2 regions of the Rossellomorea sp. KS-H15a genome follow, and region 1 is predicted to be linked to the other one. Evidence: riboswitches for the same ligand, from Rfam matches in the RefSeq annotation. Region 1 holds a riboswitch; the other holds the start of a gene.

What was found. Region 1 has a riboswitch for cobalamin ahead of M1J35_RS15035 (ABC transporter substrate-binding protein). Riboswitches for the same ligand answer to the same signal wherever they lie in the genome.
Region 2: linked by a shared signal. The riboswitch ahead of M1J35_RS08815 (acyl-CoA thioesterase) and the one ahead of M1J35_RS15035 (ABC transporter substrate-binding protein) in region 1 are both predicted to bind cobalamin.

What each region holds. Positions count from the first base shown of each region.
Region 1 is NZ_CP096886.1:2,951,135-2,958,646, forward strand. It holds gene M1J35_RS15025 (adenosylcobinamide amidohydrolase) at 1-471, opposite strand, end outside; gene M1J35_RS15030 (FecCD family ABC transporter permease) at 468-1,526, opposite strand; gene M1J35_RS15035 (ABC transporter substrate-binding protein) at 1,489-2,454, opposite strand; cobalamin riboswitch at 2,590-2,789, opposite strand; gene msrA (peptide-methionine (S)-S-oxide reductase MsrA) at 3,009-3,539, shown strand; gene M1J35_RS15045 (hypothetical protein) at 3,593-3,745, shown strand; gene M1J35_RS15050 (glycosyltransferase family 2 protein) at 3,839-4,954, shown strand; gene M1J35_RS15055 (C45 family autoproteolytic acyltransferase/hydrolase) at 5,135-6,196, opposite strand; gene M1J35_RS15060 (MFS transporter) at 6,421-7,512, shown strand, end outside.
Region 2 is NZ_CP096886.1:1,718,143-1,725,654, reverse strand. It holds gene ade (adenine deaminase) at 1-309, shown strand, start outside; gene M1J35_RS08820 (flotillin family protein) at 476-1,990, opposite strand; cobalamin riboswitch at 2,224-2,415, shown strand; gene M1J35_RS08815 (acyl-CoA thioesterase) at 2,568-3,041, shown strand; gene M1J35_RS08810 (SLC13 family permease) at 3,098-4,459, opposite strand; gene M1J35_RS08805 (tripartite tricarboxylate transporter permease) at 4,670-6,184, opposite strand; gene M1J35_RS08800 (tripartite tricarboxylate transporter TctB family protein) at 6,197-6,643, opposite strand; gene M1J35_RS08795 (tripartite tricarboxylate transporter substrate binding protein) at 6,713-7,512, opposite strand, start outside.

The DNA of each region.
Region 1 (7,512 bases):
AGGTTCCTGGGCTAGAGCCTGTGCCAGGAACACCCGTTGTCGCTCACCACCTGACAATTCATGCAGGTATCGGTTCTGAAACGCAGAAATTCCCGTCTGCTCCATCACTTTGTCCACCATCTCTTTGTCCCGGTCGGTCGTACCCTTAAAGAAACCTTTCTGGTGAGCATATCTTCCAAGCATCACAGTCTCCCTCACTTGATACGAAAATGCTTCAGTCGATATCTGGGGCAATACCGCGACATGGGTAGCCAATTCTCTCGAAGAAAACTGATGAAGCGGCTTCCCTTTCAAAGTAATCACTCCATCCATTAAAGGAAGGAGACCCGTCATGGCTTTCAGTAACGTCGTTTTACCACTTCCATTTGGGCCAAGTATTCCAAAGAACTCTCCCTTGTCAATATGAAAATTCATGTCTTCCACGATCTTTTGATCGCCGTATCCTACTGACACCCCGTTTACATCGATCATGATGAAAGACCCCTTTTCTTTAAAAGAATATAAGCAAACATCGGTGCGCCGATCAAGGCGGTGATCACTCCAATCGGAAGTTCGGTCGGAGCGATGATCGTTCTGGAAAGCAGGTCGGCGAGAACAAGGAACCCTCCTCCTACAAGGATTGATAGGGGAAGGAGATGCTTATGATCATGTCCGATCATTCTTCGTAGAAAATGAGGAACCACAAGGCCGACAAATCCGATCGTTCCGGACACGGCCACTGCTGCCCCCGTCAGGATGCTTCCGGCAATCAAAATGATCAGCTTCCTTTTTTGAACCGAGATACCGATATGACGGGCCTGTTCCTCCCCGAAGCTCATGCCGTTCAATTCCTTGCTGTTCAGTAGGAGCAACACCACCCCCATAAGGAAGAAAGGCAAGATGATCGCAATGTAATCCCACCCTCTCATGGATACACTTCCAAGAAGCCAGCCGATGATCTGCCTCAGTTCCTCACCTGTGAGTGCGATCATCAAGGAAATCACCGAGCCCAGAAACGAGCTGAAGATGATTCCTGTCAGTATAATGGTTTCGACCTTCATGGTCCTTTCAACCTTTTGTGCGAACCATAATACGAGAAATACGGTGATGATCGAACAAACAATACTGAAAAAGGGAAGCGTAAACTTCCCGATGAAAGGGATGCTCCAATGAAAAAACAATGTGATGACCGCCCCGACCGATGCACCTGATGACACTCCCAATGTGTAGGGATCAGCCAGAGGATTGCGTAACAGCCCTTGAAAAGAAGCTCCGGCAATGGCTAAGGAGCTGCCGACCAATAAAGCCAACAATACTCTTGGAAGCCGGATCGTATAGACGATGTTCACAAACATGGGATTAACCGTATCAGGCATTTGAAAACCGAACCACTTATAACCGACGATGTATAGGATATCCATCGGTGGAATGGCTATTGTACCGATCGAAACACCTGCAAGCACCGCCGTGAGTATAAATAGCCCTGCCAATCCGTATGTGATCCCTATCTTATTCTGCAAATACCTCTGGATAGATCGACTTTGCAATTTCCTCTACTCCTTCAACCAATCTTGGACCTGTCCGTGTGACTAAATCAGAATGGACATCGTGAACATCCCCATTCTTAACTGCCGTTACATCTTCCCATCCTTTTCTTCCCATTATCTGTTCTTTCGGATTTTCACTGTAATAACCATATGTAGTGATGATTGAATCAGGGTTAGACGAGATGACCGCTTCCTGGTTCACCTGTACCCAGCCTTCCTGATCGCTCATGACATTTTCAGCATTGACCATAGATAGCATTTGATCGATGAACGTGTTCTTACCTGTTGAATAAATGTCAGGGGAAGGGGAAACTTCCACATAGACTCTTTTCTTTTCCGTTACTTCACTTGCTTTTTCCTGGATGGATTTTAAATCTGATTTCATTTCAGAAACAACGGAATTTGCCTGACCTTTTTTACCGACTAGTGTCCCGATGTCCTGAATTGTGTTATATACTTCTTCAAAGCTTTTAGCGTCTTGAACGATGAATACGTTCACCCCTGCATCTTTCAGTTGATTCAAACCTTCTTCTGCTGACTTTGCTGTGGATTCATGGGCAAGGACCAGGTCCGGATCTAAGCCGACGATTTTCTCTACGTTAAACTCCATTCCACCAATCTTCTCTTTATCGGCGGCTTCTTTCGGGAAGTTATCAAAGTCTGACACCCCGACGATTTCATTATTGAGCCCAAGCTCGAATAAAATCTCCGTATTACTGGGAATTAACGAAACGATATGTTTAGGTTGTTCTTCCAGGGTGACTTTATTATCAAGCGCGTCATTCAATGATAAAGGATATCCGGATTCATTTTGGTTTACTTCTGCTGTTTCCTTTTTCTTCGTTTGTTCCCCGTCATTCGTTCCGCATGCTGTCAGGAATCCAATGGCTACCAACAATGCAAGTAAGGCTTTTACTGTGTGTTTCATTTTTTATTCCCCCTGTTGATTAACATTTTGACAGACAAAAAAACATCTCCAGTGGACTAGAGATGTTGTGTAAGATGCATATATAGGTTTATATTCAGTGAACCATGCATATTACACCTTTCTATCCGCGTAGAATTGGTGCGCTTAAAATCAGGCAGGTCTCCTGGCTCATGGTCATAGTTTGCTGATACCTTCCCGTGCTTGTTTGCACAGTGGTAAATGTTCAGCTCACTACCATTTACAGTGGCGGGACCGCGTTGGATTTACACCAACTTCCCTATTAAGAAGCTAAGAAGATTCACATCTTACACTTCACCTGATTTCGTAACGTATGAAATTGTTCCGTACAAAAGAATTATACACAAATTCCATCCGTTAGGAAATGAATTTTAATGAATTTGTTGAAAATTGTAGAAAACGATTAATCGTAAAGTCGGCACAGCTGAAGCAGACAAGCTATTTTAATTGTTCCTTTTAAGCTTTCATGGTAGAATCTGTTCAAGCTATTGCTTTACTGCTTTAGAGGAGTACATATGGTACAGGAGGTTTGCTAAATGAATGATAGAGAAGTCGCTACGTTTGCAGGCGGATGTTTTTGGTGCATGGTAAAGCCGTTCGATGAGCTGCCAGGGATTATTGATGTCGTATCGGGATATTCTGGAGGTCATCTTGAGAATCCTTCATATGAGGATATTAAAGCCGGTGGCAGCGGCCATTATGAAGTGGTTCAGATCACCTATGATCCCGCTCTGTTTCCTTATGAAAGGCTATTGGAGTTATACTGGCCTCAGATTGACCCGACTGATGACGGTGGTCAATTCCACGATCGTGGTGAACAGTATCGAACAGCTATCTTCTATCACAATGAACACCAGAAACAATTGGCTGAGGAGTCAAAAAACACGATAGAAGAAAGCGGGCGATTCAAGAAGCCGATCGTCACCAAAGTCCTTCCTGCCTCAACCTTTTATCCGGCAGAAGAGTATCATCAAAAGTTCTACAAAACGAATCCGGAGGAATACAAACAAGATCGCGCAAAGTCAGGGCGCGATGAATTCATAGATGGACATTGGAAAAACAAATAGTGGCATGAAAAAAACTTCTTTCGCCAAACTAATGGCTAGAAAGGAGTTTTTTTGTGAAGAAATCCGACAAGGCGAAAGATGATAAAGAACAAGTGATAGGATTCTCTGGACCGGGAAAAGTAGTTAATTTCTTTGACCCTTATCCTGATGAGAAGGAAGAAAACGCAAATAACTCAGATACCGTCGATCCCCATCCATCCCAATGAGACTTTAGCTAAAAACGCCCTAGGCGTATCACGGGTAAATATTATGGTTAGAATGGCGATACAGCAGAATTTTGTCAAAGAAGGTGAAAACAGATGTATTTCTGGATAATCGCATTGGGCCTTACCATTTTCCTTTTTACGAGAATTCCGACCGTGAAGAATTCCGTTCATGTACGGAATAGTTATCTGGTCAAGAAATGTTCCATCATCATTCCTGCAAGAAATGAAGAAAAGACGATTGGGAGGCTTTTATCCAGTATTCGGATGCAGTTCATACAGCCCTTGGAAGTCATTGTTGTGAATGATGGATCGACAGATCAAACGAAGGCTATAGCCTTAAACGAGGGTGCAATTGTAATTGATGCACCCCCTTTGCCTAATGGATGGAACGGGAAATCATGGGCATGCTGGAATGGAGCGAAAGAGTCTAAAGGAGAATTCCTCTTGTTTGTGGATAGTGATACCTGGTTCGAACAAGCAGGTCTGTTAAAGATATGCGAAACGTATAAAATGCAACACTGTCAAGGAGTATTGACCATTCATCCTTTTCATAAAATGGAATCCTTTTACGAAACATTCTCCATGCTGTTTCATTTAATGGTGTTTGCTTCAACCAGTATCACCCATCTCTTTTCATGGTTGTGCACGCCTTCAGGCGGTTTCGGGCAATTTTTCTTATGTTCGAGGGCCGTTTATGAGCGAGTAGGAGGACATGAAGCCATCAGAGGGGAAATGGTGGAACATTTTGCCTTGAGTCAATGGGCGAAGAAATGCGGGGAATCGGTAGAAGCGGTAAGTGGCAGGAATGCCATTTCCATGAGGATGTATGGGGAAGGAATAAATGATGTATTCCACGGGTGGTCAAAGAGCTTCGCTTCAGGAGCTAAGTCGACAAACATCCTACTCCTGGGGCTTTCTTCTTTGTGGATGGCTTCGCTTATTACGCTGGTCATTCACTCACCGGAAATGATTTGGGAATATCCCTATTTATTTATCATCCAATACATCCTATTAGGGGGTTATTTCTATTTCTTAGTGAGAAGGATCGGTAATTTCAGCGTGTTCGAGACATTATTATTTCCGGTTCACATCCTATTTTTCCTAGCGACCTTTCTTCATTCATTTTTGAATACCTTTTTCAGGAAAAGGACCACTTGGAAAGATCGTTATGTATATATAGAGAAAGGAAAGAACGAGAAGATGAAATGATCCTGTTAGTGAATATCACTTCATAAATATAAACCTGCACCACCTGCCAAGTCACCACATTTTTGAGAATGTTACAAATCATACATACATTTCTATGAATTTGCGCATTTTATTAATAAGAACCGAGGAAGTCCTCCACGAATGATAAGCCGTTAATCCCTTGATTTGCTCGGTTCCCCCTTATTCCGTCACTTCTTCCATAAATAAAAACGGCTCATTTGTATCGAACTTCCCTGACATTTTCCGGACGGGAATATTTCTTCCCCTGACCCATTCCTGAAAGTCCACCACCAATCCATCGGAACTTTCCCCGAAGCCGATTAAGCATCTCAGTGATGTACATTGAAAGACACATGTATGAATCGTCCCTGCCCAAGCATCATACGCTTTCTTGAAAATCGGGCTGTCTCCCCGATTAAACAGTTTGAATGCCCCATCTATGGTTAATTCCTTTTCATGTACTGAATGTAACAGGTCCAGCCTTTTTTGAGAGTCCTTTAAATAATGTCGGTTATCCTTTTTCATATGATTCATTTGAAAATGGTTGGTACAACTTAAGGTTGAATGGTGATACACCCCTATTCCCCTCGGGGAAGCTTCTACCACAGCAGCTTTGCCACCTTGGTCATATAAAGAATAGTTGAAACTGTGTCGGTGAGGCAGCCTGCGCAACACTTCGATGGCCTCGTCTGTATTCTTACATGTGTCCAGGAGGATGCGGGCGATTGTCGTACAAATGAATCCATCTCCCGGCTTTATTCGATTCACGAAATGAAAACCAACAGCCAATCCTTTTTCGTTCAACCCGTCAATCCGTCCGATTCCCCTTCCTGAAAATCCGATAGATGCATAGCCCCCCGCCGGCTCGACGAGTAACAGCCTACCTTCATATGTTTTCGGGTGATAATCATAATTCCTCACGTATATACCGTCTTTTGCCAATGACGAACATCCTGACTCCTTCCATTCCTGTTGAAATCCCGAATATTCATGTATGGTATCTTCCAATGACCACTGTAAACCATGGGATAGTCCAATTAATTCATCCCATAATCCGGGTGCAAATTGCCGGAGTAGTCCCTCGACTTCAAGCAGCTTTACATTGTAATCTCTCAATGACTTCTTTCGTCTCTTTTCATGATGAGAATAGAGTGGCGACGACCGAAGTTCCTGTCCGAATCGAACACCAATCTCATAATAGGTCCCTCTGGACTGCAATACGTCTACCACAACCTCTTTCATTGTTCCACGCCCCTTTCTGCGAATAAAGGATAATGTCGAATAAATATCTTCTTCTTTTTCTCCCTGTTATGCTACACTTGATTCATAAAATACGAGGAGGAAATATCATGCAAAAAACATTCAAAACACTTTCACTATTTCAAGAAGGAGTGAACGTTCTGAATTAATGAAACGACGCTCCTTCTTCCGGTATATATAAAAACACAGGAAGCAGGAGACAAATTATGACAAACTCAACACTTGCCACCCATAACATCCGGGTGCTATTTTGGATTTCTTTTTTTGGTACAATCAGTTTTCTTCAACCCGTATTAACGTTATTCTATTTCGAAAGAGGGCTAACCTCTTCTGATATTTTAATTGTGCTCATGTTCTGGAGCGGTGCCGTCTTACTCGGGGAGGTACCGACTGGAATATTTGCAGATCGGTTTGGTGCAAAATATTCATTCCTATTCGGTTCTTTCCTTAAGTTCCTTAGTATTACACTGCTTTTATTCGCCTATGAACCTTGGATGTTCTTCATATACAGCTTCATCAATGGATTCAGTGTAACCTTTTTTTCTGGGGCGGATGAAGCATTAATCTATGATTCACTCAAAGAATCAAATGAAGAAAATCGTATGGACCATGCTATGGGAAAGATCCAATCAGCCTCATTTATCAGTATGCTGATTGCCGTCCTTTTCGGTTCCTATTTGGCGAAGGATCTGGTGGACAGTCAATTCACTCTGCTTATCTTACTGGGATTGGCCTTTCACCTTATCGAACTATTTTTAATCCTTTCAGTCAAGCAGCCGTCTGTTGATTCATTTCAGAAAGAAAATCCTTTTTCCCAAATAAAGAGTGGTATCCGTGTAATACGCCAGGCACCCCAGTTATTGTTGATGTTTTTAAACGTAACATTGGTCTTCATTCCGGCTGGTGCCGTTTACCAGTACTTTGATCAACCGCTTTTACAGGATGCAGGCGTTCCTGTCTATCTGATCGGGGTCTTTTATGCAGTTTCTGCCATTCTTGGCTATATCGCATCGAATTCCATCGGCTGGATGACAGCTCGCTTTTCCAGGGTGATGCTCATGAATATTTCAGGTTTATCAGCGGTAGCGGGGTTATTTATTTCCGGCTTGTTCGGATCTTCTTTATGGATTGTATTAGGTTCATTTTTCTTGTTAAGGCTTGTCCGGGCAATCCGTTATCCCATTTATTCACAATTAAGCAATGACTTAATTCCGTCCGGGGTCAGGGCGACGACCATCTCCTTGCTTTCCATTGTGGATTCGGGCTTGGACCTTGTTGTGTTCGGAGTGCTCTCAACG
Region 2 (7,512 bases), 1.2 Mb from region 1:
ATCCTGATGGCTGTGAAGGCACTGGAAAAAATGAACGGCGGCCTTGTCATGGTGAAGGACGGACGGACCATTGCCTCCCTTCCTTTAGCCATAGCAGGTTTAATGTTTGAAGGGGACTATGAAGACGTTGCAAGGGGAATTCATCAGTTGAAGGATACCTTCGTTGAAATGGGATTCTCCGGGGACTTTAATCCGTTCTTAACCCTCTCTTTCCTCACTCTGCCTGTGATCCCGGAATTGAAGCTGACGGATTTAGGATTGTTCGATGTGGGGGATTGCCGGCATATCGAGGTGAGTGTGGAAGGATGATACGTGGAGTTGGACGGTTTGGTTGTTTTTTGTTTGACTGTTGAATTCGGTGATGAGTTTGTCTGTTGAATATCCCGCAGTTTTCAGCAGCTGACATCCACTTCCAACACTAAAAGGTGCCAGGCACAGAATCTTCATTCCGTGCCTGGCACCTTTTTAAAATATCTTATTTACTTCCCTTCCCCGCTTCTTCAAACTCTTTTTCTTCCACTTCGTTTGAAGCTGCTGCTTCCTTGTCTCCTGACTCGGAAATGGCAGGCTGGTAATGCGTCGGTTGAGTCCTGTTTGCATACGACTTCAGTAATTCCCCAACATCGATGCCTGTCATTTCACGCAATGGCTCCTGCATGTCAAGCATCGTTCTTGTGATGCTTTTACCAAAGGAAGGAACTCCTTGACCATTACCTGAATCGATGATCTTGACTGAATCGATATTGTTCAGAGGCTGAGCGATCTTCTCTGCGAATATCGGCAGCATTTCAATGAGTTTCTCGGTGATGATGACATCTCCGTGTTTCTCCATGGCCTCAGCCAGGAGTTTACGGGATTCAGCTTCTGCTTTACCGCGTTCACGGATGACATCGGCTTCGGCCGACCCTTCTTCCCTGCGGATCTTCGCTTTTGCTTCCCCGTCGATTTCCGATTTTCGTGCTTCCGCTTCCGCCTTACGAGTCGTTTCGTAATAATCTGCATCTGCTTTCGTTTTACGGACTTTCGATTCTTCCGCCTCAAGCTTAACTGCGCGCTCACGTTCAAGGAATTGAAGGGTCAGCTCTTCTTCTTTTACTTCCTTGGCAAGTTTCGCTTTTTCAAGCTCATAGGACTGTTCGGACTTCGCTCTTGCGCGTTCGGTTTCTTCTTTGAAAGCAGCATCTTTGATGTCTTTTTCCTTTTTCGATTCTGCAATCGTGATTTGGCGTTTGTATTCTTCTTCTTTCGCTTCCTGGTCGGTTTGGGCACGGTGGATACGCGTTTCACGTTCTGTGTTCGCCTCAGCGATTTCAGCTTGTTTCCTCACCTCAGCGATACGCGGACGACCAAGATTTTCTAAGTATCCATTTTGTTCGTCAGCATCCCTTATGTCCGTCAAACCGAGTGACGTGATTTTGAAGCCCATCAGATCAAGCTGTTTCTGGGCGATTTCCGACACATCGGCATTGAATTTTTCACGGTTGCTGTTTATGTCTTCCACGGTCATTTTTGAAAGAATCGCGCGGAGGTTACTTCCCAGCACCTCGATGATTTCATCTTCAATTTCTTTTTGATCCTTACCGAGGAACTGCTCGGCGTAGTTTGCGATCCCGTTCAAGGTATCGGCAACCTTCACCATGGCCACGGCATCGGCCACGATCGGCACTCCTCCATTTGTGTACACTCTTGGTGTCGATAGTTTCAATTGGAATGATGTAAGGTTAACAGGAGTGGACGTCTGGAAACGTCTTAATCTGTATCCCCCCCCACGGATGATTTTCATGGAACGGCCTTCCTGGTCGGTGAAAATATTCGATTCCTTCTCAGGATCCCCCAGTTTCGGTCCGGTAATGATCAGTGCCTGGTTCGATTTCGCCGTACGATAGCGGAACCTCATCCAGAAGTAATAGGCGATCCCCACAATTGCTGCAATAACCAGAACAGGAATCAGGAAAACGAAAAATCCAATCACACTCAATGATCCTAGCATTCTGACAACCCCTCTCGACAATTTGTTTAAACCAGCATGCTGTCTGATTTAATTTTAAATAAAAGTGCTAGCTACACTACTATATACGGATCTGAATACGAAAAAGTTTCAATAAATTAGGCGAATCTCCTATTTTTATATAAATGGAGATCTATTTCTTCCCTTTTATCTTCTTTTCACAATAAATAATCATCAGGAAATGATCGTCTATGATAAAATAAAACCGTTCAACAATTTAATCATTGCTCATTGGTGGAAATGATTTCAGGTCATTTCCTTAAAAGGGAAGTTGGTGAAAATCCAACGCGGTCCCGCCACTGTAAAGCTGAGATTTCATATGTATCCACTGTTTCACTTTGAAATGGGAAGGAATTTGAAATCGGAGACGCTGAGCCAGGAGACCTGCCAATTGAGAAGAACACGAAAGTCCTACGGGAGATAGGAGGGTGTTGCGCAAATGAAACGTCACAAAGGAAATCATAGGTTCCTGGACGCTCGCTTGGAGTAACCGCATCTTCTTTTACAAAAAGGAAGATGCTTTTTTATTTCGTCAAAAAGGAAGCAGGGAGATGAAAATATGGAACAAGCTTTTTCAGTTGAGCGTTCACGAACCGTACAGACAAGATTGGTACTGCCCCCGGATACCAATCATATGCAAACCATCTTTGGAGGGAAAGTTCTATCATATATTGATGAAATCGCTGCACTGTCAGCCATGAAGCATTCGAGTTCTGTGGTGGTAACGGCTTCGATCGATTCGGTCGATTTCCTGTCATCCGCAACTGTCGGGGATGCACTCAGCCTAGAGGCGATTGTAACTTCCACGGGAAGGACTTCGATGGAGGTGTACGTAAAAGTTTTCTCTTCGAATCTATTGACAGGTATCAAAACCTTGACGACGGAATCATTCCTTACCATGGTTGCGGTGGATGAAAACGGTAAGCCGAAACCGGTGCCGAAAGTGATACCGGAAACAGAAGAGGAGAAGAGATTGTTCAAATCAGCTGTTCTGAGGAAGGAACATCGAAAAAACCGGGCATTGATAAAATAAGTTTTTGGGTATGAACAGCACGCTGTTCATACCCTTTTTCAACAATAAGTAGTGTCTTACCAGTAAAAGAAAACCGAGCAGATGATGACGGCGATCCAGGCTGCGGATGACCAAATTCCTGCCCGCATTAAATCCTTGTCGGTAAAATAACCGTACGAGTAGCTGATGAGATGAACCGGGGACTGGGTGACGAGAAAAAAGCCCGGGACACATGCCATAAACATCGGCATGGCAATTTGCATAGGTGATAAACCCGGGATGGTATGTCCGATCGTGATGCTGAGGGGGAGCATGATGGTCAAAAACCCCAGGATATTGACGAATACGATCCGAATGATACTGGTACATAAAATGAGGAGTAGGATAATCACCCAGGGTTGGCGGCCTGTAAGCAAAGCGTTCAATTCTTCAGCCATCCATTCAATCGTGCCTGTCTCGACCAACATCCCAGATACCATTAGAGTTGAGGCAAAAAAGAGCATCAGATCCCAATCAATTGATTCGCTCGCCTCATCCCATCTCCATACTCCTGCGACAGGGATGACGGTCATACATGCGCCCAGAAGGCCGATCTGAGGAATGGAATATCCATGCAGAGGCTGTGAAATCCACAGGATCAACGTTCCCACGATTATACTCATGATTTTTTTTTCGTTCATGCTCACCGGCCCAAGCTCACCGATTCTTTTTTCGATCAATGCCAATAACAGCTTTCGGTCAATCTTCTCAGGGGGAAAGATCATTAAGAATATTCCCCACAATATCACGATAAAAAGCAGCACCGGTATTCCAAAAATCAGGAACCATCTTATATAATTCAGATCGCTTGAAACGTCGCTCAGGATCCCGAAAGCGTAAATAGTGGAACTGGCCCCAGTCGCGACAAACGCCCCTGAAATGGCAGCAAGATAGGCAACCCCTATAAACAGCGACTTGCCCAGATAATGGACATCCGCTATTTTTCGCAGACTTTTCATCAGGCTGTCGAGTACCGATGATAACAGGCTGCCCTTCCCTACATTCGACGGTATCAGGACAGACAGGACAGTCATGAGCAGAAACGAAATGAAAATCAACGCTTTCCCCGACCCTCCAGAGAGCTTTAACGTATAAAGCGATACCCTGCTTGCCAGACCTGTTTTAATGAATGCAGCTGAGATAATGAATGTAGAAAACAAGAGCCAAACGATACCCGAACTGAAATAACTCAATGTCTGTTCATAACTGAAAAAATGAAACGAAATCAGCAGAATGAGTAGCAGCGAGCTGAATGCAAGTGGAAAGACTTTGCCTATCCAGAGGATCTGAATGATGATGAGTGCAGCGATAGCCTTCCATGTTTCATCCCACTCAAAAAATGGGAGAAAGAATAAGGCATATAATAGAAACGTGATAACCAGTAACAGTTGTTTTTTCATGACGATTACTCCCATCTTTCAATCAAAGGAAAAAGCCACCGGCGATGGGGTGACTTTTCCTTTTCATCAATAACTGTCAGTGAATGATCGTTGAATCCTGCTTATTACCTAGGGCATATCGGGCAGCTGAAGAACCGGCTGTTTCCCATAAACAGTCCCCGACATCAATCCTGACCCTTCAGAATAATTGTGATAAAATATCCCTCTTCCTTACATGTCTTTTGAAATAGGGTCGACAGGATTCTTCTCTTTCTTTTTAAATGCTTTGATCAGCAATGGATAAAACAGTGATAACAGCGTCAATATAGCCAGGGCGATGGCAATCGGTGTATCAAAGAAGATACCGAGGCTGCCATTTGACGAAAGAACGGCCATCCTGAAGTTCTGCTCCATATCTGCTCCGACGATCAATGCCAGAACAAGCGGGGCAATCGGAAAATCCATGACTTTCAGAAATAAACCGAATACTCCAAAAATTAATAACAGGAAGAAATCCACTGCACTGTAACTGAGCGTGTAGGTTCCGATAAATGCAAGAATCACAATGACCGGATACAACACTTTTGCAGGCGTATCCAGTATTTTCACTAACAGACCGACAAGCAGAATATTAATAATAACAAGGGCTATATTCCCGATAAACATACTATTGATCAGCGTCCATACCGTATTGGGATCATTCTCAAACAAAAGCGGTCCAGGTTTCATCCCAAGCATTACCAGGGCTCCAAGCATGACAGCAGTTGTCCCCGAACCTGGGATACCCATCGTCAACAGCGGGATCATCGCCCCGACAGAGGCTGCATTATTAGCAGATTCAGGTGCTGCAAGCCCTTCTACTGCACCCTTCCCGAATTCTTCAGGATGTTTGGAAATTTGCTTCTCTGTTGAGTAGCTGATCATGGATGCGATCGATCCCCCGGCTCCCGGAAGGACACCAACCACAAATCCAAGTGGTCCGCTTCTTAAAATCGGCCATAATGAGCGTTTCCACTGCTTTTTCGTAAACCAGATCTTACCGACTTTCTTTTTCTCTTTTTTCTCCTGATCGATCGTCAAATAATTGTAAAGGACTTCCCCGACTGCATATACACCGATGATCACGATTAGAAAATCGATTCCTTCACTTAAATGCGAGCTTCCGAAGGTGAATCGATAGACGCCGCTCTGAGTATCAATGCCCACCGTACTGAGCATCAGCCCAAGGAACATCGCGATGAAGCCCTTCACCATTTTCCCTACCGATAAAGCAACAATCGCCGAAAGAGTCAGCAGCATTAATAAAAAGTATTCAGCAGGACCGAATTTCAGGGCAAAGCTTGCAAGCGGCTCGGCAAGGAAGATAAATCCGATGACGGCCATCATCCCGCCGATGAAAGACGCGACTGCCGATATGGCCATGGCCTGTCCTGCCTCACCCTTCTGAGCCATCGGATACCCGTCGAATGTGGCAGCAATGGCTGAACCGTCACCTGGTGTATTTAATAGAATCGAACTCCTCGACCCACCATACATCGCCCCGTAATAGATGGCAGCCATCAGTATGATGGCACTGACGGGCTCCATGCCAAATGTAATCGGGATTAAGACGGCCACGGCTGTTGCCGGTCCCAGTCCGGGGAGCATGCCGACGATCGTCCCAAGAAATCCTCCGATGACAACCCACATTATATTTATTGGTTCCAATGCAGTCGTTAATCCCTGCATAAAGTTGCTAAAATCCATCTAGTGCACCTCCTATGGAAGACTGACTCCTAATAAAATGCTGAATGCATACCATGATAGAAAAGAAAAACTGATCGCCACCAACACGTTGACGACAATTTTTTTTCCGTTGACCGTAAATAATAAAGCGCCCAAAAATAATATAGTAGAAAATAAGAATCCAATCCGTTCAAATATGAACGCATAAACAGCTCCGTATAAAACAGTCAGGGCAATCAATTTCGGTGTTCTCCCTTTTAGCATGAGCTTTATTTCTTCATTATGGATATGCAGGCTCTTCCACTCCTGAAATAAGTAAACCGCACTGAATACCAGCATGAATACACTTAAACCGACAGGAAAATAGAGCGGACCGTTTGGATTCCCGAGATTTGCCTTGGGCAAATTGATGGATGCTATTAAAAAAAAGAAGCTTAAAAGAATTAAAAAAATCGGCATCCCGAGTTTGATTGCTCTCATGCACTTCAACCTCCTTTAAGAGAGTAGACCGGTGGGCGACACTCATTCGTCTCCCAACCGTCACTTACTTTACTTTTTCAACCCGGAGTTCTCCACTAGATCGGAATATAATTTTTCCTGTTCCTTCATGAATTCCTTTGTTTCCTTGCTGTCCTTATAAAAATCATCCCAGTCATTGTTTTCAAGCATCTTCTTCCATTCATCCGTTTTGACCATTTCGCCGATTTTTTCATCCCAATAGGCGATTTCATCTTCTGTCATATCCCCAGGACCCATGATGCCTCTCCAGTGAGGGAACACCATGTCCACTCCTTCTTCCGTCCAGGTTGGAACGTCATCCAGCCCTTCAAGCCTTTTTTCAGAGGATACCGCAAGAATTTTAAGCTTCCCTGCCAAGTGTTGCTCTTTCACTTCTGAAAGGGAAGTCGTTACTGCATCCACATGTCCCCCGAGCAGTGCCGTCACGACGTCGCCGCCGCCTTCATAGACAAGAAAGTCAAGATTAGTAGGATCGATCCCCTTCTCACTTGCGGCCTGTACAATCGACAGGTGGTCATCGTTCCCAAGTCCAGGACCGACCCCTATTTTAATTGATTTAGGGTCTTTCTTCATTTGTTCCAGCAATTCATTTGCCGTTTCATACTTTGAATCCACAGGGACTGTAAGAGCTTGCCACTCTGTTGCCAGTGTCGCAATCGGCGTAAATTGTTCGTAGGATAGATCGCTTTGTCCCAATAATTTATTTGTCAGTACCAGACTTGAATTGATTGCAAGATGATGGGCATCCTTCTTCTCAAGATACTTCCATCCCGCTTCTCCGCCTCCGCCCGGTTTGTTGATGACATTGATGTTTTTATCCACAATGTCGT